DNA from 2 places in the Vreelandella arctica genome. Region 1 is predicted to be linked to the other one. Evidence: predicted binding sites of a transcription regulator. Region 1 holds the regulator's gene; the other holds the start of a gene.
What was found. The regulator FliA, encoded in region 1, starts transcription of late flagellar genes. The targets are predictions, from matches to a motif close to CTAAAGTTNNNNNNNNNNCNGCCGATA.
Positions count from the first base shown of each region.

Region 2: the regulator FliA is predicted to act here: its motif matches at 2,379-2,405, upstream of V8L70_RS08435 (DUF4019 domain-containing protein).

Region 1 covers NZ_JBANSN010000020.1:45,237-55,808, forward strand. The annotation lists gene cheZ (protein phosphatase CheZ) at 1-280, shown strand, start outside; gene flhB (flagellar biosynthesis protein FlhB) at 384-1,550, shown strand; gene flhA (flagellar biosynthesis protein FlhA) at 1,547-3,637, shown strand; gene flhF (flagellar biosynthesis GTPase FlhF) at 3,694-5,922, shown strand; gene V8L70_RS16180 (hypothetical protein) at 5,919-6,494, shown strand; gene V8L70_RS16185 (flagellar protein FlhE) at 6,520-6,948, shown strand; gene V8L70_RS16190 (RNA polymerase sigma factor FliA) at 6,975-7,676, shown strand; gene V8L70_RS16195 (motility protein A) at 7,718-8,539, shown strand; gene V8L70_RS16200 (OmpA/MotB family protein) at 8,545-9,216, shown strand; gene V8L70_RS16205 (sensor domain-containing diguanylate cyclase) at 9,245-10,572, shown strand, end outside.
Region 2 covers NZ_JBANSN010000007.1:68,407-78,978, reverse strand. The annotation lists gene V8L70_RS08445 (slipin family protein) at 1-335, opposite strand, end outside; gene V8L70_RS08440 (NfeD family protein) at 395-1,744, opposite strand; gene V8L70_RS08435 (DUF4019 domain-containing protein) at 1,925-2,332, opposite strand; gene V8L70_RS22900 (class I SAM-dependent DNA methyltransferase) at 2,534-3,013, shown strand; gene V8L70_RS22895 (hypothetical protein) at 3,157-3,297, shown strand; gene V8L70_RS08425 (YehS family protein) at 3,341-3,826, opposite strand; gene V8L70_RS08420 (Replicative DNA helicase) at 3,921-4,343, opposite strand; gene V8L70_RS08415 (N-acetyltransferase) at 4,512-4,937, opposite strand; gene V8L70_RS08410 (VOC family protein) at 5,223-5,648, opposite strand; gene soxR (redox-sensitive transcriptional activator SoxR) at 5,758-6,222, shown strand; gene V8L70_RS08400 (DEAD/DEAH box helicase) at 6,386-7,570, shown strand; gene rho (transcription termination factor Rho) at 7,638-8,594, opposite strand; gene V8L70_RS08390 (AbiU2 domain-containing protein) at 8,956-9,552, opposite strand; gene V8L70_RS08385 (hypothetical protein) at 9,732-10,250, opposite strand; gene V8L70_RS08380 (hypothetical protein) at 10,356-10,572, opposite strand, start outside.

The sequences.
Region 1 (10,572 bases):
GATGGCCCAGGACTTCCAAGACCTGACCGGCCAGGTGATTAAGAAGATGATGGACGTGATCCAAGAGATCGAACATCAGCTGGTACAGGTGCTGATCGAAAACGCGCCGGGCGCCCATGCACGAGAAACGATGCAGCGCAAGGTCGAGGATCAGTGGAAAAGCGACAATGCACGGCGTAACGAAGAGCTTTTGAATGGGCCGCAAGTAAGGGACAATGCACCTGATATCGTCACTGGGCAGGATCAAGTCGACGACTTATTGGACGAGCTAGGCTTTTAGAGCACGTGGTTAAACGCCCTGCGGGCAAATAAGAGCGCCATTTAGCCGTCCCTATGGGCGGCTGAATACGTGATAACCTTTGTTTCACCTGGTCGGATGACTTATGGCAGATAACGATAGCGACCAGGAAAAGACCGAAGAAGCCACGCCCAGACGTAAGGAAAAAGCGCGTGAAGAGGGGCAGGTACCTCGCTCCCTCGAGCTAACCACGTTTATGCTCTTATTGGGCGGCGTCATTGGCCTATCGAGCATGGGTAGTATGCTTTATAACCAGTTAGGCATGGTGATGGAGCAGGCGTTCCTATTTGAACGTCGCCAGGCAATGGAAAGCACGCCCATGCTGGTCAACGCGCTTGATCTTGGTCAGCGCACGCTATTGGCCATGATGCCGCTGTTCTTACTATTAACCATCATCGCGTTAATAGCGCCCGGGCTGCTGGGCGGCTGGTTGATATCAGGGAAGTCGATGCAGCCTAAGCTTTCCAAGCTCGATCCGATTAAGGGTGTAAAGCGGATCTTCTCCTCTCAGGCACTGGTGGAATTGGCGAAAGCTATCGCCAAATCGGTGTTGGTAGGCGGTGTTGTCTCGGTGTTTTTGTATTACAACATCGGCAAGTTTATGGCGCTGATGGACCAGCCTATCCAGCAGGCGCTCACCAACGCGCTGCGTATGGCGGCTCAAGCGGCTGGCCTGATGGTGCTGGTGCTTATCGTGGTTATTTTGATCGACGTGCCCTTTCAGCTTTGGAGCAACGCCAAAAAGCTGCGCATGAGCCAAGAAGAAATCAAGCGCGAGCATAAAGAGTCTGAAGGTGACCCACTCTTGAAAGCGCGTATTCGCCAGCAGCAACAGGCCATGGCGCGGGGCCGAATGATGAGTAAAGTGCCCCAGGCCGACGTCATCATTACCAACCCGACCCACTATGCAGTAGCGCTGATGTATCAGGAAGGCAGCATGGGTGCCCCGCGTTTGGTAGCAAAAGGTGCCGATGCGGTGGCCTTGCGTATTCGCGAAATTGGTGAGGAAGCAGGCGTTGCCCGTTTAGAAGCAGCGCCATTAGCGCGCGCACTGTACCATCACGTGGATCTCGATGCGGAGGTTCCCGCCGAACTGTATACTGCGGTCGCTGAAGTAATGGCCTGGGCCTACCGGCTTAAACAAGTCGCACAACAAGGAGGTGACGTGCCCCCAACACCCGATAACCTACCGGTTCCCCCAGAGCTGGAAAACCCCGGGCGTGGCACCGGCGGTAACGAGGCGCAATCATGAAAGGCTTAAACCAGCTAATTGGTCGGCGCGACTGGATGGGTAACGTGCGCATGAAGCTGCTGGTCGGGCCGATGCTCATCCTGATGATTTTGGGCATGATGATTGTGCCCTTGCCTCCCTTTGCGCTCGATTTACTCTTCACCTTCAATATTGCCTTGGCCATTATGGTGTTGATGGTCAGCATGTTTACGCAGAAGCCGCTGGATTTTGCGGCGTTTCCTGCTGTGTTGCTATTCACCACACTGTTGCGTCTTTCGCTTAACGTCGCCTCCACTCGGGTAGTGTTAATGGAGGGCCACCAAGGCGGTGCGTCCGCGGGTAAGGTAATTGAAGCGTTTGGGGCGTTCTTGGTCGGCGGTAACTTCGCGGTGGGCCTGGTGGTCTTCCTGATTCTGGTCATTATCAACTTCATGGTCATTACCAAAGGTGCTGGCCGTATTGCTGAAGTGGGTGCGCGCTTTACGCTGGATGCGATGCCCGGCAAGCAAATGGCCATCGATGCCGACCTTAACGCCGGTTTAATCGGCGAAGAAGACGCCAAAAAGCGCCGTGCAGAAGTCGCCCAAGAGGCTGACTTCTTTGGTTCGATGGACGGTGCAAGTAAGTTTGTCCGCGGTGATGCCATCGCCGGCCTGGTGATTATGGTGGTCAATATCATCGGTGGGCTGCTGATTGGTATGCTGCAGCATGATATGAGCTTTGGCGCTGCTGGCCAGACCTATATGCTGCTGGCGATTGGTGATGGCCTAGTGGCACAAATTCCCGCCCTGGTGATCTCGACCGCAGCGGGTGTCACGGTATCGCGGGTGAGCACCGACACGAACGAGGATATTGGCCAGCAAATGCTGAGCCAGCTGTTCGTTAACCCCCAGGTACTGATCTTAGCCGCCGTGGTCATGGGCTTGCTAGGCATGGTGCCCGGCATGCCCAATTTTGTCTTTCTCTTCTTCACCGCGCTGCTGGGTGGTTTAGCGTGGCTGTTGTCGCGCCAAAAAGAGAAGGCCTTGGTTAAAGAGGAAATTGACGCAGCCCCCGTGCCTGTACAAGAGACCCCGGAAGCAAGCTGGGAAGATGTGCAGCTGGTCGATACTCTTGGCCTGGAAGTGGGCCATCGCTTAATACCGCTGGTGGACTCGCGCCAAAAAGGTGAGCTGCTTGGGCGCATTAAAAGTGTGCGCAAAAAGTTTGCTCAAGAAGTGGGCTTTTTGCCGCCGGTCGTGCATATCCGCGATAATTTAGAGCTGCCGCCCAACGCCTATGTGCTTTCGATGAAAGGCGCTGAAATCGGCCGCGCCGAAGCGCAGCCGGGTAAATGGCTGGCGATTAACCCAGGCCAGGTCTCAGGCGAATTGCAGGGCACTCATACCCAAGACCCAGCCTTTGGTTTGCCCGCTGTGTGGATTGAAAGCGGCCAGCGTGAGCACGCTCAGGTATATGGCTACACCGTGGTTGATGCCAGCACCGTGATTGCGACCCACTTGAACCACCTGCTGCACCGCCACTCACCTGAAATGTTAGGCCGCCAAGAAGTGCAGAAGCTGCTGGATAAAATGGGCGATGATCAAAAAGCCCTGGTCGAAGAAGTCATTCCAAAAGCGATTTCGTTGACGGTATTGCAGCGTATTTTACAAAACCTGCTCGATGAAGACGTGTCCATCCGTGATATGCGCACCATTTTGGATACCCTGGCGGAGTACGCCACCCAGCAAAAAGACCCCAACGAGCTGACCGCGCTAGTCCGTGTGTCCTTGGGGCGTGCCATTGTTCAGCAGTGGTTTGCCGGCCAAGAGACGCTCAATGTGATGGGGCTGGATGCTCAGTTGGAACAAGTGCTGGTACAGGCGATGAATGGCAACGGTGCCATGGAACCTGGCCTGGCCGAGACACTGATGACCCAGGCGCAGCAGGCGCTAGAGCGTCACGAAAGCTCAGGCGAGCCGCCGGTGCTGGTCGTGCAGCATTCGTTGCGGGCAGTGCTTTCGCGCTTTTTACGCCGTCGCCTACGGCATATGTCGGTGTTGTCGCAAGCCGAGATTCCCGATGACCGTACATTAAGGGTCACCACCCTAGTCGGCGGGCGTTCGTAGCCACCTGCCGTGATAGGCTAGCGTTGACCATTTTCAGCATAGGCAAAGGGTAAGTCATGAGCGTTAGACGTTTCGTGGGAGCCAACAGTCGTGATGTGATGCGCCAAGTGCGCGAAGCGCTCGGTGAAGATGCCCTGATTGTGGCTAATCGGCGCACCGAAGGGGGCGTTGAGATTCTGGCCATGGCGGATGAAGCTATTGACCATTTTGAGCCTTCGCCAGAGTCACTTCCTCCAGAGCCGTCGTCTTCAGGGGCATCGTCCCCAGGGCTATCGTCTCCAGAACCATCGCCAGCGCCGCCAATGCAAGACTCCATGCAGGCAATGAGCGAGCGGTTATTGCGTGAGATGCAGGATATGCGTGAGCTGCTGGCAAGCAGCGCACCCGCAAAAGCGGCTGCCTACCAGCCGCCGCTAGCAACGGGAACGGCCGCCCGCCTGCGCCAACTGCTATGGAACGTTGGTTTTAGCAGCGAGCTTGCCGATGAGCTACTGACAGGGCTTCCCGAACCGCTTGCCGCGTTAAATGCCGACAGCGAAGCGCCCCTGCAGTGGCTGCGACAGCAGCTGATCGAACGCCTTTGTGTGTTGAGCGATGAAGCCAGCTTTTTCGACCAAACCGGTATCGTTGCGTTGGTGGGCCCCACGGGGGTAGGCAAAACCACCACCACGGCTAAATTGGCCGCGCGTTTTGTGATGCGCCACGGTACCCGCCCCGTTGCCTTGGTGACTACCGATAGCTTTCGTATTGGTGCCCACGAGCAGCTACGCATCTATGCGCGTTTGCTGGACACGCCCATGTACGCGCTGGATGCCGAGCAACCCATCGACGATTTACTGGGCCGCTTGCAGGGCAAGCAGTGGGTGATTATCGACACCGTAGGCATGAGCCAGCGTGACCAGCGGGTGATTGAGCAGATTGCCCACCTGCAAGGGGGACGCTCGCGAGTGCGCCTGGTGCTACTGCTCAATGCCGCCAGCCAGCCGGAAACCCTCGAAGAGGTCGTGCTGCGTTATCGTCAGGCTGCCCGTGCGGCGGGGGCAGAGTTAGACGATTGTATTATTACTAAACAGGATGAAGCGGGGCGCCTCGCGCCGGTGCTCGACATTGTGATGCGCCACGGGATGCGTGTGCTGTTTGGTTCAAATGGTCAGCAGGTGCCTGAAGATATGGCCATTGCTTCCCCTGAAGCACTCGTGGATCAAGCGCTAAGTACGGCAACGCCGCAGCGCGAACAGGTACAAAGCGCTGACGCCCCCATGGGGATGCCGCGCTGGTCGCGGGATGTACTCGGGCAAGGGCGCCGCTTGTCGTCGCTACTGGCGCGGCTGCGCCAACGCGTGACGGGATTTACGGAATTAGAAGCGATCTGGGATTTAGCGTCACTCCCAAGCCGACTGCAGGAAGAGCGTTTGGACGCATTGCTCGCCCACTATCCCGCCGTGAATACGACGTTGGGTATGGCGTGGTCAGCTCGGCGGAATGAGCGCGGCTGCGACTGGGCAATGCCCGATATTGGCCTGGACACAGAGGGCGCTTGGCTGGCGCTACCCTGGTTACAGCATCGCCATGCTGCTGGGTGGCAGCCGCGCTTAGCCGCGCTGACGGAATCAAGCGGCGTCGCGGTGCATTTATTGCCGCGCTTACCCGAGCCTGATGCGTTGGCGTGGTTGGAAGCCGAGCATTTGACCTGGGTCAGCCAAGTATCCCCTAGTCATCGGGTACGCTTTCACCACGAGCGCCAGTCCATTCGTCAGCTGTTTAATGACAGCGTGCTGACGCACCAAGTGGGCGTTCGTTTTCGTGGTCAATCCGTGCAGCTGTGGACCGCCTACGCCGAAGTAGAGGATGCGACGGGTTATGCCCTGCTTGCTTGGTACGGTGAAGTGCGTGATCCGGAAAGCGCCAAAGTGGTAGCGCGCCGCTACTGGCTTACCCCTGCTCGGCTGGGAGCCGAGGTGCTCTCGCTACTGTTAACACAACTTCAAAGCGATGGCTTAGCGGCATTAACACGCCGCGCTTGGCAGCAGTTAAAAGAGGCCGACAGCGGCGATGTTAATGCCGAAGTGCGCCTACTCATGGCCAGCGGCTTGGCATCCGTTGCCGGGCATCTTGATGTTGCCGATGATGAAGAGGCGCAAACGCTGCGCGGCGACCTGCTCAATTTATTAGGCACGAGCCGTCGGCGTCGCGATACTGGCATGCTTGATGCGCTGGTTTACGCGTTTATGGCCCGCGATGCGATTCGCCAAATGGGCAGTGTCAGCCGAGAGGGTGTGACGTGAGCGATCAAGATCAAGCTTCAGGGCTGCGTAAGTGGGCGAATCTGCAGCGCCAGCAGCAGGCGGAAGGGGCGGTTGATGTCGCGGCGGCCGAGCATGTGCCAGAACCAGAACAGAGCCCATCGTTATTAACGCCTACGGCTGCAGCAGTAGAAGCAGAAGCGCCTGAGGCGATAGCGCCACCCAGACCCAAAATTCCGCTTATAGTGGTTGGGCTGCCCGGTAGCGGTGCCTCTCAGGTAAACAAAGTCAAAGCACGTCTGGGGCAGTGGTCCACGTTAGGTCGAAGCTGGGCCGGTGACCCTGAAGACTGGGATGTGCATATCGTGGCGGCAGATACTGCTGACCTTGCTCAGTTACGCGCTCAGTACAGCCGTTGGGCACTATGGATCAATAGCGATGCCGATGCCTTTGCTGCCATGTACAGCACCTTGCGCCAGCTACAGGAACACGGTGGGCCGCGTCGTTTGCTAGCGCTTCATGAACCGCATTTGCCGCGCCAGGGATTGCTCGACAACTTGCGTGGTGCCGCCGAATACTACTTAAATATGGAACTACTGGTACTTGCACGATGAGCATACTCCGCCAAGGTGACTAAGCATGCTAAGCTTGCAATTAAGAAGGGCGCTGCCGCTGGTGGCGCTACTGCTAACAGGGTGGTTACTGGCAGGATTAACGGCGAGTGCCCAGGCCGCTACCGGCAGTTGGAGCACCCAGGTTCCTGGGCTGATGGTGGCGATGAGTGATCGGGCAAGCGCTAGCCAAAACGTTTCTCCGCCCGCTGCGGCGAATCTTCGGACAAAGCAGCTTGAGCGTATTCAGTGGCAGTTCAGCCATCCTCCCGGTGCGCTGTTAAACGCTTGGTTGTGCCATCCTGAGCAGTGCGTTGCGTTAACCGGCATGCGCGGGTCCACTACCGCATTGGCAGGACGGACGGCAGGTGTGCCATTGCATTTTCGTTTCGCCTTACGCCCAGGCCAACGGCCGGTTCGAGTGCAGGGGCTGCAAATGATTGTGAACTATCAGTGAAGGCTGTATAGCCGCGAGGCGAAAGGATGTACACAGCACAAGGTAGGATCAAACAGAGTGAGCTGTTGACGCAATATATGCCACTGGTACGACGTCAGGCCTTGACGCTTCAGGTCCGCTTACCAGCCAGCATTGAGCTCGATGACCTTATTCAAGCAGGGATGGTAGGGCTGCTGGAAGCGCTCGGTCGCTTTGATGCTACCCAAGGTGCGACCTTTGCGACCTTTGCCAGCCAACGAATTCGCGGTGCGATGATGGATGAATTGCGCACCCGCGATTGGCTGCCCCGCAGTGTGCGTCGTTCAGCGCGCGCAGTAGACAATGCCGTTCGCCAGTTAGAACAACAGCTGGGGCGAGCACCGGAAGAGAACGAAATCGCCCACCATCTTGAAATGCCGTTGAGTGAATACCAGCAGCTCCTCAATGACACCAACAGTGGCCAATTGCTGCCGTTTGAAGAGCTGGTGGCCGATGGCGGCGAGCCGGTCAGTAATGAACTGAGCAACTCACCGTTCGAGCAGTTGCTTGATGGCCAGCAGCGGCAAACGCTGATTGATGCGATTGACGCACTGCCAGAGCGTGAAAAACTGCTCATGGCACTGTATTACCAGGAAGAACTCAACCTCAAGGAAGTAGGGGCTGTGTTGGGCGTAACGGAATCACGCGTTTCTCAACTACACAGTCAGGCCGTCAGCCGTTTACGTGCGCGTTTACACGACTCGGCATAACACCTCTTTTTTACTCACTTGTGACCGGCAAGGAGCCGTGGATGAATCCTTCGACGCTGATAGGTATATTTGCCAGCATATTGCTGCTGGTCAGTGTACTGTTTTTGACCGCAGAGTCCCCTTCAAGCTTTATCAATTTGCCGGGCCTGGCCATTGTGGTGACTGGTACGTTGGCGGCTACCTTTATCAGCTATCCGCTGAGAGAAGTGCTCCGTGTGGTGCGGTTGGTGGGCCTAGTATTCCGGCGCGAAAACACCTATATGCGTGACGATATCCGGGAACTGGTCGATATGTCACGACTGTGGTTTAAAGGCGATGTGCGGGCGGTTGAGCGCGAGCTAGAGCATACCCGCAATCCGTTTTTACGCACCGGCATTCAACTGGTGATCGCCAACACCAAAGAGGACGAAATTTTTGACATGCTGCGCTGGCGCATTGCCCGCCTGAAAGCGCGTGAACAGGCTGAAGCACAAATATTTCGCACCATGGCTACCTATGCGCCTGCATTTGGCATGATCGGCACCCTGGTGGGGCTGGTGAACATGCTGGAAGTCATGGATGCTGGCGACCTGCAGGTCATTGGCCCACGCATGGCGGTGGCACTGCTGACCACCTTCTACGGCATTTTACTCGCCAATTTGGTGTTTAAGCCGATTGCAGTGAAGCTAGAGCGCCGGACCGAAGAGCGCTTGATTACCATGAACATGGTTTTGGAAGGCATCTCACTGATCACTAAGCGCCGTCTGCCCTCGTTCATTGAAGAGACCCTTAACTCGTTTGTGGCCAATTACCACGATGAAATTCGTGATAACAGCGTCAAACCAAGACCAGACTCCTCGGTTAGTTCGGCGGCGAAGGGATAGTTATCATGTTAGACCGTGATACCCGTCACGCCCTGGAAATACCGGTCTCGCCTGGGGAGGGCGAAGAGGGATGGCTAACCAGCTATCTTGATGTGCTGACGCTGCTCATCACGCTATTTGTCCTCTTGCTTTCACTGACGCCACCGGGGGGTGGTGAAGCGGCGGATACGGCTTTTATGCGCTCGGCTAGCGCTGTATCATCGCTGCCGCTAGCGTCACTTGCCACAGGTATACAGCCCCGCCACCAAGGGCTGCAGCCGCAGTTTTCCGGGCTCAATATTCCTGGAGTGAGCGTGTCGCAAGGGCGTGAAGGGGTCACACTGCGTATTGATAACAGCCTATTATTTTCCAGTGGCCAAGCAGTGTTGACGCCTCAAGGGCGCGGCGTGGTTGAAAGCCTTATCGATGTATTAGCCAGTTTTGACGGGCAGATTTCGGTGGAAGGTCATACCGATAGCGTACCCATTTCGACAGCGCGCTTTCCCTCTAATTGGGAGCTTTCATCCGCGCGGGCTATTGCCGTCGTGCGTCATTTAGAGCGCCAAGGGTTCAATATTTCTCATATGCGGGCCGTCGGCTATGCTGACACCCAACCCATGGAAACGAACGCAACCGCGGATGGCCGAGCGGCCAACCGGCGCGTAGAGCTGTTGTTGAGGCAGCAGGTCGAAGGGTGAATAGATTCTTGAGGCCACGCCTGTGTCCATGTACCGCCCGCTATTACAGTCGTTTGGTGCCCTGCTGGTTTTAGATGCCGATTGTCGGCGTATCCAAGCTACCAGCACAAATTTAACCCGCTTAACCGGCATTGAGTGCCCTGAAAACGGGGAGTTAAGTCTTGCCTGCGTGTTGGGCAAACGCCTTAGCCAGCGGGTACGCCGTGAGCTTCAGGGGCAGCAACGCTTGCCTGGGCCATTGGCGTTTATTCGCCCTAAGCACAGTAGCGTACGTTTTCAACTGCATGCTTACCGAGAGGATGAGCAAGTTATTGTTGAAATTGAGCCTCTCAATCCCCTCGGCAAGCGGCGTCTACTGGGGACGGTGAACGAACGGTTGATGCACTTGGCTGAAGCGACTCATCAAGAGGAGCTACTCGACTCCTTGGTACATGCTATACAACAGCTCACCGGCTATGATCGTGTCAGCGTGTGCCATTTCGATAGTGATTGGCATGGCTTAATGGTTGCCGAAGCGCAGGGAGAGCATTTGCCTCCGCTACTGGGCCAGCGCTTTCCCGCTAGTGACTTTCCTAGCACGTTGCGACTGAGCTATGAAAATCACCCTGTGCGGTTGATTGAAGACGTTAATGCTCCGCCTGAAACGCTGATGCCCGCTTGTTCCGCCACACGCTTAAGCGGCAGTTTTTTACGTGCCCCGGCTCCAGAAAGGCAGCGCTACCTAAAGCGCATGGGGGTGCGTGGTTCGCTGAGTTTAGCCATGCAAGGAGATACTGGCCTGTGGGGCTTGGTGTTTTGCCACTCGGCAAGCCCGCATTCAGTTGAGCCATCGGTACGCGATGCCGTACGCACCTTAGTGCAAATGGCCACGCAGCGCATGCTGTTACTGCGGGCGCGTCAAGAAGCGCGCTACTTACAGCGCGTACAGGATAGCTTGATATTGAGTGCACGAGCGCCCAGTGAGCCGCAGAGCCCCCAGCAGCTACTCCATGAGCAGGCGGCTACCTGGATGAAGCTGTTTCGCGCCCATGGCATCGTGCTCTGGGTGAATGGGGGCGCTTATCAAGCGGGCGTGACGCCTGCCCCGGAAGCTATAAGTCAGTTTGTGTTACGCCTCGAAAGAGCCCACGTACATAGCGGACCTTGGTGCACACGTGAGCTGGCCAAAGAGCCGTTAACCTGCTCGTTAGCCATGCCCGACCAGTGCGGCGCCTTGGCCGTCCCGCTACCGATGAACTCTACCCAGCGCGCATGGTTAATTTTCTTTCGCCCTGAGCAGGTAGAAACATTGTATTGGGCGATGCAGCCTTCGACTAGCCCTCAGCCAGCGTCGATAGTGACCCCGTCGGTTGCTTG
Region 2 (10,572 bases), on a different contig from region 1:
TGCGCCAACTGGCTGGTCGCCTGGGTGAAATTCTCAACTTGAATGATCGCCTTTTCAGGGTCGACAACGCGGAAGTAAAGCACCGCGTTGACCTTAACGGTGACGTTATCCCGGGAAATGACATCCTGCTCAGGTACGTCCATGGTGATCACACGTAAATCCACCACCTCCATCTTCTGAATGGCAGGAATCACAATGACCAACCCTGGCCCCTTCACTTTCTGGTAACGGCCCAGAAAGAACACCACGCCGCGCTTGTATTCCGGCAATATACGAATGGAGGCAGCGATCAACATCACCACCAGCACCACAGGGACTAAATACGAAATAATCATTGGGCACCTCGTTTTGCAGATGGTTAGTTATGGGGGAAAGCACGTCACAATAGCGAGAATCACCGGGGCGTCACATGTACCGTCAAGCCCTCAAGGCGCACTACTTCAAGCTCATCACCCTGTTTAACGGACGCATCGCTCACCGCGTTCCAGCGTTCGCCATGCAGACGCACATGGCCGTTGGTTTCAAAATCCTCCAGCGCCACTGCCGTTGCACCAATCAGTTGCTCCGCACCGCTGTGCACCGGACGCCGCCGCAGCGTTGCAAAGCGCGTTAACGTCCATAGCATCAAGCCGCCAAAAATCAGGGCTACACCGCCAATCAGCGGTAACGAAATGGCCAAGTGTTCGGCATCCATCAGCATCACCGACCCCAACACAAAGGCGATAATGCCGCCCGCCCCCATCACCCCGAAACTAGGCATGAACGCCTCGCCTACCATCAGCGCCATTCCCACCACCATCAGTGCCAGGCCCGCATAGTTAATGGGCAGAACCTGAAAAGCGAACAGCGCCAGCAGCAGGGAGATAACCCCAATGGTGCCGGGAAAGAGGCTGCCGGGGCTAGAAAGCTCAAAAATCAGCCCGTAAAAGCCGATGATCATCAGGAAATAGGCAACGTTGGGATTGGTGATCAGCGAGAGCAGTTGAGTACGCCAGTCCGGGGAGTAACGTTCAATGGCAAGTTCCGCCGTCGCCAATGACTCCTCGCCGCGCTCCATCACCACTGTCCTACCGTCAAGCTGAGCGAGCAGGTCATTCATATCCCGCGCCACCACATCAATGACATTTTGCTCCAGGGCCTCACTCTCGGTGAGGTTTACTGCATCTCGCACTGCCTCTTCCGCCCAGTCGGCATTGCGGCCGTGGCGCTCCGCCAGGCTGCGGATAAAACTCACCGCGTCTTCAATCACCTTGCGCTCCATCGCGCTGCCATCTTGCTCGCCTTCAGACCCCTCGCCCGCCTCATCACCACCAGTCAGCCCGCCGCCGCCCATTTGCACCGGTGTCGCAGAGCCCAAATGGGTAGAAGGCGCCATGGCCGCTACGTGGCTGCCGTAAAGCAGATAGGTGCCTGCGCTGGCTGCGCGCGCACCACTGGGGGAGACGTACATCACTACCGGCAGGTCTGAATTGAGCATTTCCCGAATCATATCGCGGGTGGTATCAACTAACCCGCCAGGGGTATCCAGCTCAACAATCACCATTTCGCTGCCCTGCTCTCGGGCTTTACGAAGACCACGCTCAAAATAATCCTTGGTCGCAGGGCCGATAGCGCCTTCAATATTGAGGATTAAAGCGCTGGGCGAAGTTTGTGCCCTGGCCTGCCACGTGAGTGACAGCGCCGCCATCAGTAATCCCGCCACCAATAGCCACAGCCAGTGCGATTTGTGAGAAAGGGAGTGCATATCCGCTCCAGCAGCTACCAATACGCTCAAGGGTATCTACTCAACGTAGCACCCACGGTGAGCTTCGTCATGAACAACGTGATAGCGGGCGGTTAAGCGTAATAACGCCTAACCGCAGAAGGTTATGCTAAGCAACAGCGATGGCTGGAAGGACGTTCGAGGAGGTTGGCTGGGAGTTGGTTAGTTGACGTAATAGCCGCTTACCTTCCAATCGCCTCCTTCTAGGTGAGGCGTGATAGTTTCGGTAATCTGAGGCTTATTTTCAAAACGGGTTTGGAACGTAAACACCGCATAATCACCAACAGGCGCGCCGGGCATAGACGTTTCGCGGATAACACGTATTCGCCGCCTGGACTCAACTGCCCCAAAATCACGTCGGGCTGCATTGATGGTACGGGCCAGCATATTGGAAGAGAGCGGCACCTGCAGCAGCGTTGAGGATGCCTCCCACGCTTGTTCATACTCACCGCTGTCGATGGCTTCAAGCCACGCCAGTGCTGCCGCTTCAGCCGCATCGGTGTGCGAATGCGCGTTCGTGGTGAGCAAGAGAAGCAAGGTAGCAATGATAAAAGTCACTGTTTTGGACATAGCAAACTCTTGTGGCAGCCAGGGTTAATCGTGCGTCTTAAGTCATTATCGGAAGCTGGGGAAATTTCTTTAGCGTTAATCCCGCCTAGCGGAAACTAATGATAGAAAGGGATTCACCTGTCTTGGTCCGCGCTTCTCAAACCCCACCTGCTCGTTTACTATGCGCCACCCAACCTATCCAGCCCTCACCTTTAGGCGACCATGTCCGTCAACGCACTCTATACCGACCTTTCCGGCTACTACGATTTGATGTGCGTAGATATCGACTACCAAGCGCAAAGCAACGCCATTCGACGGCTGCATCAGCTTTTCGGTAACGACGGCACCGCCCATCTGGATTTAGCCTGCGGCACCGGCCCCCACGTGCGCCATTTTATTGATTTTGGTTACACCAGTGGCGGGCTGGATATCAATCAGCCGATGCTGGATATCGCCGCCTCACGCTGCCCAGAAGCCCACTTTTCGTTGCAGGATATGAGTAGCTTTGACGTCAGCGAGCCGCTGGATTTAATCACCTGTTTTTTATACTCGATTCATTACAGCGACGGGATCGAGAAGCTAGATGGATGTATTTCAAGCGCGCATCGCGCGCTCAAGTCTGGCGGAATTTTCTGTTTTAAGGCGGAATTTTCTGTTTTAACGCAGTCGATAAAGACAAAATCGATAACGGCTTATCGGTAAAACACAGCGCCAAACAAGCAGACGATTTATTCACGTTCCGCTCAGGCTGGCACTACAGTGGGCAGGGTGAAAAGCAGTCGCTTAGGCTAAGCATCGAGAAAACCAACGCAGAAGAGAAGCAGGTTTGGAATGACGAGCACCCTATGGTGGCAGTGAGTTTTAATGAGCTCATCGCCCTGCTGACGCCTTACTTCGAGGTGCACGTGTTTGAGCATAACTACGAGACGATTACCCCGTGGGATAACGTCTCGGGCAATGCGCTTTTTGTGTGCGTGAAGCGTTAAACGACTAACGGGATGGCGCCGCCAAGCTATGGCCCTTTTCGGTTTAGTCTTCTGAAGTGGAATCGCTTGCGCCCGGGCGAAGTTGGCGCTGAATGCCGAGTAAAAAGTTTCGCAGCACCTGATCTTTGCACTCGCGATAATTCTTATGGCTGGGCTTGCGGAAAAAAGCGCTTAATTCATGATTGCTTATACGGAAGCCTGCCAGCTCAAAAATAGCCAGAATATCGTCAGCCTTCAGATTTAGTGCAATGCGCAGTTTCTGAAACACCATGTTGTTGTTCAACTGCGTCTCTGGCGCGGGCTGCGGGCCTTCGCGCTTGCCACGCTTGAAGCTGATAAAGCCGTTCAGAAACGCCGCCAGCTCTCTATTTTTCATAGTCACAAAGGCGTCGTCTTCATCCTTTTTCAGCCAGGCAGTCACCTGCTCTTGAGCCACGCTGACCTCTGCCAAGGCGAAGATATCCACGATGGTGCTGTCTTTTAAATCAAAGGTGTAACGTATGCGGCGGAAAATATCGTTATTGGTCAAAATAGTGTCCCTAGTCTTAGGCAAACCCAGCACAATCAGGCGTTATGTGCATCTACGTCTATCATCAATACCACTAACATCAGCAGCTTAACAACTAACCTGATGTCAGCTTTCCAAGCAGCTCATCAATTTCGTCTTTAAGCTCGCCATCTTCAATCTTGTTGGCAGTGACTTGGGCCTTTTTAAGATTGTTGATCGCCGCATCAGTTTGACCAAGCTCAACCTGCAGCTTCGCCATGGAGAACGCGATGGATGACATGTGGTCTTTCGAGTTAACTGCAACGGCCTTTTCAAAGGCTTTTTCATAGACTGCAAGCGCCTCATCCAGTTCTTCCGTGAAATCAGCCAACGTTTCCCACTGCTCAGGGTGATCCTTATCGGTGTTTTCGTTCTCGGTGCAGATCGCTTCCAACTGCGCATAAAGCGCGTCAAACGCCTCTCTATCCTCTTTATCAGCAGCCTTCATGAGCTTTTCAGCGAGTTCGTAAACCGCTTTGTATATTTTGGTGTTAATCATGAACGACTACCTTTTCTCTATTAAAAACAGTAACAAGCTAAAAACCTGCTCAAAACAACGTTGTGGAACCGCCAACTCACCGTGGCCGGTGACATTATACCCTTTGAGGATAGCGCTACGGGCGCTCATTTTTTGGTTTTTGTAGCAAGTCCATACCGTTGACCGCTATTAACAGTAATGCTCCATGATGAACTCAGGTTGCCCCGTTTGCTCATCAATCTGCTCACCTAATGAAATAAAGCCATGTTGCTTATAAAAATTGATACTGGGCGCATTCTGACTGTAAACACTGAGCTGCAAACACGACCTTCTGCTCTTGGCATCATCAATTAATGCTGACCCTATCCCTTGGCCCTGAAGGCTGGGTGACACAAAAACCGCTGCCAACGTACTTCCATAGAGGCAGTAAAACCCTGCTATCTGATCATCCGCTTCATAGACAAAGGTCTCCGATGCAGGGATGTATACATCACGCATTTCGCTAACTTTGGACTGCCAATATTCTGACCCAGCAAAGGAGTGAGCTTTAATCGATGCTGAAAGCCAGATATCCAAAATGTACTCAATATCCGCCTTCCGGTATTCACGAATCATCTAGACGTTCCTAATGAGGGTCATCGGCGCCAAAAGCGTTACTGAAAAGCTGCCGAGCCCTGGAATAGGTTTGCACCGGTACCAGATCTAGGCAGCTTCATAAAATAAGGCGGAAATGCTTTGCCTTCCTTAAGGTAAATCTGATTCTTCCAGAAGATGAAGTATCTTCCTTCAATTTCTACCGAAAGCAAAAAGAGATTTTACCAGATTATTCAAAAATATTTTTAGGCGCGGAAAATCTCAATTGTTCACAAGCCAGCACCCTGGAGAGCGCTGACCTGCTTATTACTGGGCATCTTGGTTTAAATTTCGTTCAGCTGGGAGGTCGCTTAGATACTCGACAAACTCCACTTCAAAACCGGCGGGGTCGACAAAATAGACATTTTTGCGAAACGGCTCAGTCGCGCCGGGTTTGGCAATGGGATAACCCGCGTTATTCAACCTAGCCACAACGGCATCCAGGTTATCGGTCACATAGGCAAAATGGGCCAGCCCTACGCTGTGGCCTTTCAGATCGCGGTTCTCCCCTTCACCGTGATCGCTTAACGCCAGGTAATGTTCGTCGTCACCAAAGTGCACCCATTTACGTGGTTTGCCATACCACTCGCCATGGCCTTGATCGCGCACCCGCCAATGTGGGAATACGGCGCGGTAAAAATCCAGCATGGCATCCATATCATCAACGACCAGATTCACGTGTTCTAAGTACATAAGAGTCTCCTTGCGTTAAGTGAAATGGCAGGATAAAACCTCAACTTCACTTGAGGTAAAGCAGTTTTTGCGAAAAAATAGCAAAAAAGATTAAGGCATGGGATAGGTGATGGCAGAAACAATCTGGAGTGTCGGTAAGGTCGCTAAGCGTTGCGGTATTAAGGTCAGTACCCTGCACTTTTACGAGCAACAAGGTTTGATCCAAAGCTGGCGCAATGCGGGCAACCAGCGCCGCTATAAACCGGAAGTACTAAGGCGGATTTCGGTGATCAAAGCCGCACAGAAAGTTGGTGTTAGCCTGGAAGAGATCAAGCGGGCCTTTGAATCACTGCCCAATAACCGCACACCGACGGTGGAAGACTGGCAGCATCTTTCAAAAAACTGGCAGCAAATGCTTGATGGCCGTATAGCTTACCTGCAAAAGCTGCGTGATAACCTGGCAGGCTGTATCGGCTGTGGTTGCCTAAGCATGACCAATTGCCCGCTCTATAACCCGGATGACAAACTGGCTGAGCTCGGTAGCGGGCCAGTGCTTTTAGATCAGGCTGAGCAGCGGGCTGGGTTGGATTGTTAGACCAGTTAACGTACACAAACCGCCTGATGATGGTTGATGTTAGAATTGTGACGCCAAGTATTGGCTTCTAGCGCCTCAATCAGCCTCCGCTTCAGAGGTTTTACCTTATACTGCCTCATCTTTTATTTTCGACACACCTTACGACAATCTGTCAGGGCGCCTTATGCCATTTGCAAAACTAGGATTATCCCCTCCTCTTGTTCAAGCGATTTCCGAACTAGGTTACCAAACGCCAACGCCCATCCAGGAACAAGCGATTCCTGCCATTCTTTCGGGTAAGGACTTAATCGCCACCGCACAAACGGGCACAGGTAAAACCGCTGCCTTTGTTCTTCCTCTGCTAGAGCGATTCAGTAACGCGGGCACGTTACGTGGCAAGCGGATACGTGCGCTGATTCTCGTGCCGACCCGTGAGTTAGCGGTTCAGGTCGAAGCCAATGTGGCTCAATACGCTAAACACACACACTTAACCTCTATGGCGATGTATGGCGGTGTGGATACGGAAGCTCAAAAAGCGCGCCTAATCGAAGGCGTCGATATTCTGGTCGCCACGCCCGGCAGATTGCTTGATTTGGCGCATCAGCGTGCGCTGCATTTTGACGAACTTAAAGTCTTGGTGCTGGACGAAGCGGACCGAATGGTCGACATGGGGTTTGCCGACGATATCCATAAGATCATAGAGCGCCTACCTGCAAACCGTCAGAACCTACTGTTTTCGGCCACCATCACAGACGACGTTCGGGCGCTGGCCTACGATTTTTCAGATCGCCAGATGACCGATCTAGCGGCTGAAATATCCATTTCTCCCAACGTCCGCGCCGCCGCTAATGTCAAACAGTGGCTAATCACCGTCGACAAAGACACTAAGTCCGCCTTGTTGAGCTACTTGATCAACGAGCAACAGTGGGATCAGGCGCTCATTTTTACCGAGAAAAAACACAATGCGGCCAAGCTTGTTGCTCAACTGGAAAAACGCGGCATCACAGCGGACTCCATTCATGGCGATAGAAGCCAAGCAATGCGCGAAAAGATTTTGGCTCAGTTCAAATCTGGCGAGCTAAAGTACTTGGTCGCCACGGGGGTTGCCGCGCGCGGTTTGGATATTGATGAACTGAGTCGTGTGGTGAATTACGATTTACCTTTTCAGCCAGAAGAATACATCCACCGCATTGGCCGAACCGGCCGCGCGGGCGCCTCCGGTGAAGCCATCTCTTTAGTCGACATGAGTGACTTTAAAAATCTTTGCGCTATTGAAAGACGCTTAAAAAGCATTATTGAGCGCAAAGAGATTGCAGGGTTCCCGGTTCGAAAAGCAGTACCTGAATCAAACTTGAATTACAGAAAATAAAGTAATCGTTAAAACTTACCCAAGAAGCTCACCTTTTAAAAGGGTGGGCTTCTTTATTATCGATATTTCACGAATCCGGTAAAAATGCATCTAACAGTTCGGCATTAGTGGGATATTTATCCAATAACGCAAGCAGCCTCTGCGCGCCTTCTACTGGCTTAAGCGCTGTCAAACCTCTACGTAATGTCCTTACCTTTTCAATATCTTTTGCATCAATCAAAAGCTCCTCTCGACGGGTACTGCTTTTAGCAATATCTATCGCCGGAAAAATCCGTTGATTGGCCACATCCCGGGATAACACCAGTTCCATATTGCCCGTGCCCTTGAACTCCTCGAAAATCACCTGATCCATACGGCTTCCCGTATCCACCAGCACGGTGGCCAGAATGGTGAGCGATCCGCCGTTTTCGATCTTTCGCGCAGCGCCAAACAGTTTGCGCGGTATTTCCATCGCTCGGGAATCCAGCCCACCCGACATAGTGCGACCATTGCCTCGCTGCTCGGCATTATGAACGCGCGAGAGTCTGGTAAGAGAATCGATCACAATCATCACATTATGACCTTCACCTGCTTGCTTACGCGCCGTCTCAAGGAGCTTATTAGCCATATGCACATGGTGTGTGTAGCTTTCGTCTGAAGACGATGCATGTACTTCTGCCGACACACTGCGCTTAAAATCGGTCACTTCTTCCGGGCGCTCATCAATCAGCAAAGCATACAGCTTTATGTCAGGATGCGCTTTTGCCACGGCCTGACAGATATTTTTCAACATCGTCGTTTTGCCAGAGCCTGGTGGCGCCACAATCAACCCTCGTTGCCCCATCCCAATGGGCGTAATCAAATCCATCGCTCGCACAGTACGCTCTTGAGAGCCAGGCTCTAAATAAATGCGTGGGGAAGGATGAACAGCGACGCCATTTAAAAACCGTTTTTCGGGATCATTAGGGAATTGATCTTCAACGTCGTCGGCGGGCTTGGCGTCTGTCTGTTTTTTCGTCTTCAGACTTAGTGTTTTTCTCGTCATGATATTGATGGATCGCTTTTAAAAACTTGAATTTGTAGAATAGCTGTATCGTAGGCCAGACGACTGATCGCACTGTTGCGGCATTCGGTATGGAAAACGGATAAGTCTAGCTAGTGCTCAAAGATATTGGATTGGAGCTGTTCTTAGTGGTTAGTAACCACCATAACATTTTGATCGTGTTTGTAGCGCTTGAAGCGCGGTATGCTGGCCGCTTCTCGTCTGCTTTATCGATCTTACCAAAGCTTAGGCGTCAGTGTTGTTATTATTCTACACCCTCAACGCTAAGTTCAGTTGCCGAATACTGGCGCGATATTTTGAGAACAAAAATTCGTGACAGTATGAGGTCAATTGGAACACCTTGTTATGTACGTGCCAGCCGGTTCCAAAATTTTTCAGCACTTGCTCTGGCACTTTTTTCTGATTCGGAGATTGGATAACTAATACGTTGAAGTAACTTGTTTAAGCTAACCAAGATTGCTTTCATGTGTGATAAAAGACTAAATACGTCTTGAATTGTATGCCCATTACCAGCTACATCATAATCACCATCTTTGTGCACAAGCAAGCTATCCCTCAATAACTTAACTCTATCAACTAAGCCAGAGGAAAGTAATGCATTAATACATGTTACACAGACACTAAAGCTTTCATTAAACTCAAGTTTTCGGTCTTCAATGTATTTTTCGTGCCAAACACTACTTTGCCCACTAAGAACAATGGTTTTTGGTGGTTGTACGTATTCCGCTAGCAAGTACTTTGGTTGGAAATTTCTATCAACTAACAAATTTAACAATTGATGTAGGCTAAAATTTGATGATTTATTTGATTTATCAAATAACCAAGCATGAGTTTCAACAATCAAAGAGGTATACATTGTATCTTGTATAACAAGAATACTCCTTTGAACCTGTGGCTCCAAACTTTTAAGAGATTCATGTAAATCAATTGATGTTGACAACAACTATTTTCGTTCGAGCAAATTGAGATAGCCGATCATCGCAGCATTGACTTGCTTTTTAAACTTAGGAAGTTGTTCGTTCCGCATTTTTCCCTCGAAGTACATAACGCCCGCAGCACGCGCGGCTTTGTAGTGGAGGCGAAGCCGAAACGAAAAAGGCGTCGCCGTGACTACGATTGTTAGCTTTGGTTTCCAAGCGCATAAACATCAATGCGTGCTCCTGATATAACAGACTGAGCCAGTTCGCTCGTTTGCGATAGAGCTTCTTTTAAATCGTTGATAGAACCCACAGCGGCTGATATTGCTTGTTCACCCGAATACGAAGAATTTATGGAGAGAAACCGCTCTTCCATCGAATCCATGGAAGCATCAACGACCCTCAACCTTTCATGAATGATATGAAGACAGTCTCTTTCCCAGTCTTTTAAAATCTCCGGTGCCTCGATGATTACTCTTGAATATATCTCCCGTGGGAAATGGGTTGACTGAGTCGGCATGACACGCTCGGCCTTGAAATGGCTCTCAGCTTGACTCAAAACATCCAACTTACTTGGCACCATACGCGTGATTGATTGCAATTCAGCCACAAGTGACTTCCGAAGCCTGAATCTCAATTTAAGCCGTTTCAACCATTGAGCGCTTTCGGCCAAAACAAACCCCAATACAACCCCAAGGAGTGACCATATTGCTTCCGTCATTCGACGACTCTCCGATGAAAGCTAACGTCTAAGCTAAGCGGCGCGGCTTTAGCCGCGTCCGGTGGAGCGCGAAGCGCGGAACGAACTTGAGCGACTTGTTGTACGTCATAGCCTCGCTAGTCTCCGCAGGCCTTCTATTGCTAAACTCGTGAGTAGCGCAAGGGTTAGGTCACCGAATAATAATACAGCAAAGCTGGTAACAAAGTTAAAGACGACGCCTGCGACGACGTAAACCCGCCTAAAAGAAATAAATCGATGCAAGCTATCGTGTGAAACTGCAAAGCGCGATCCACTAGCATCGACTTCATTATCACTCTCGTCT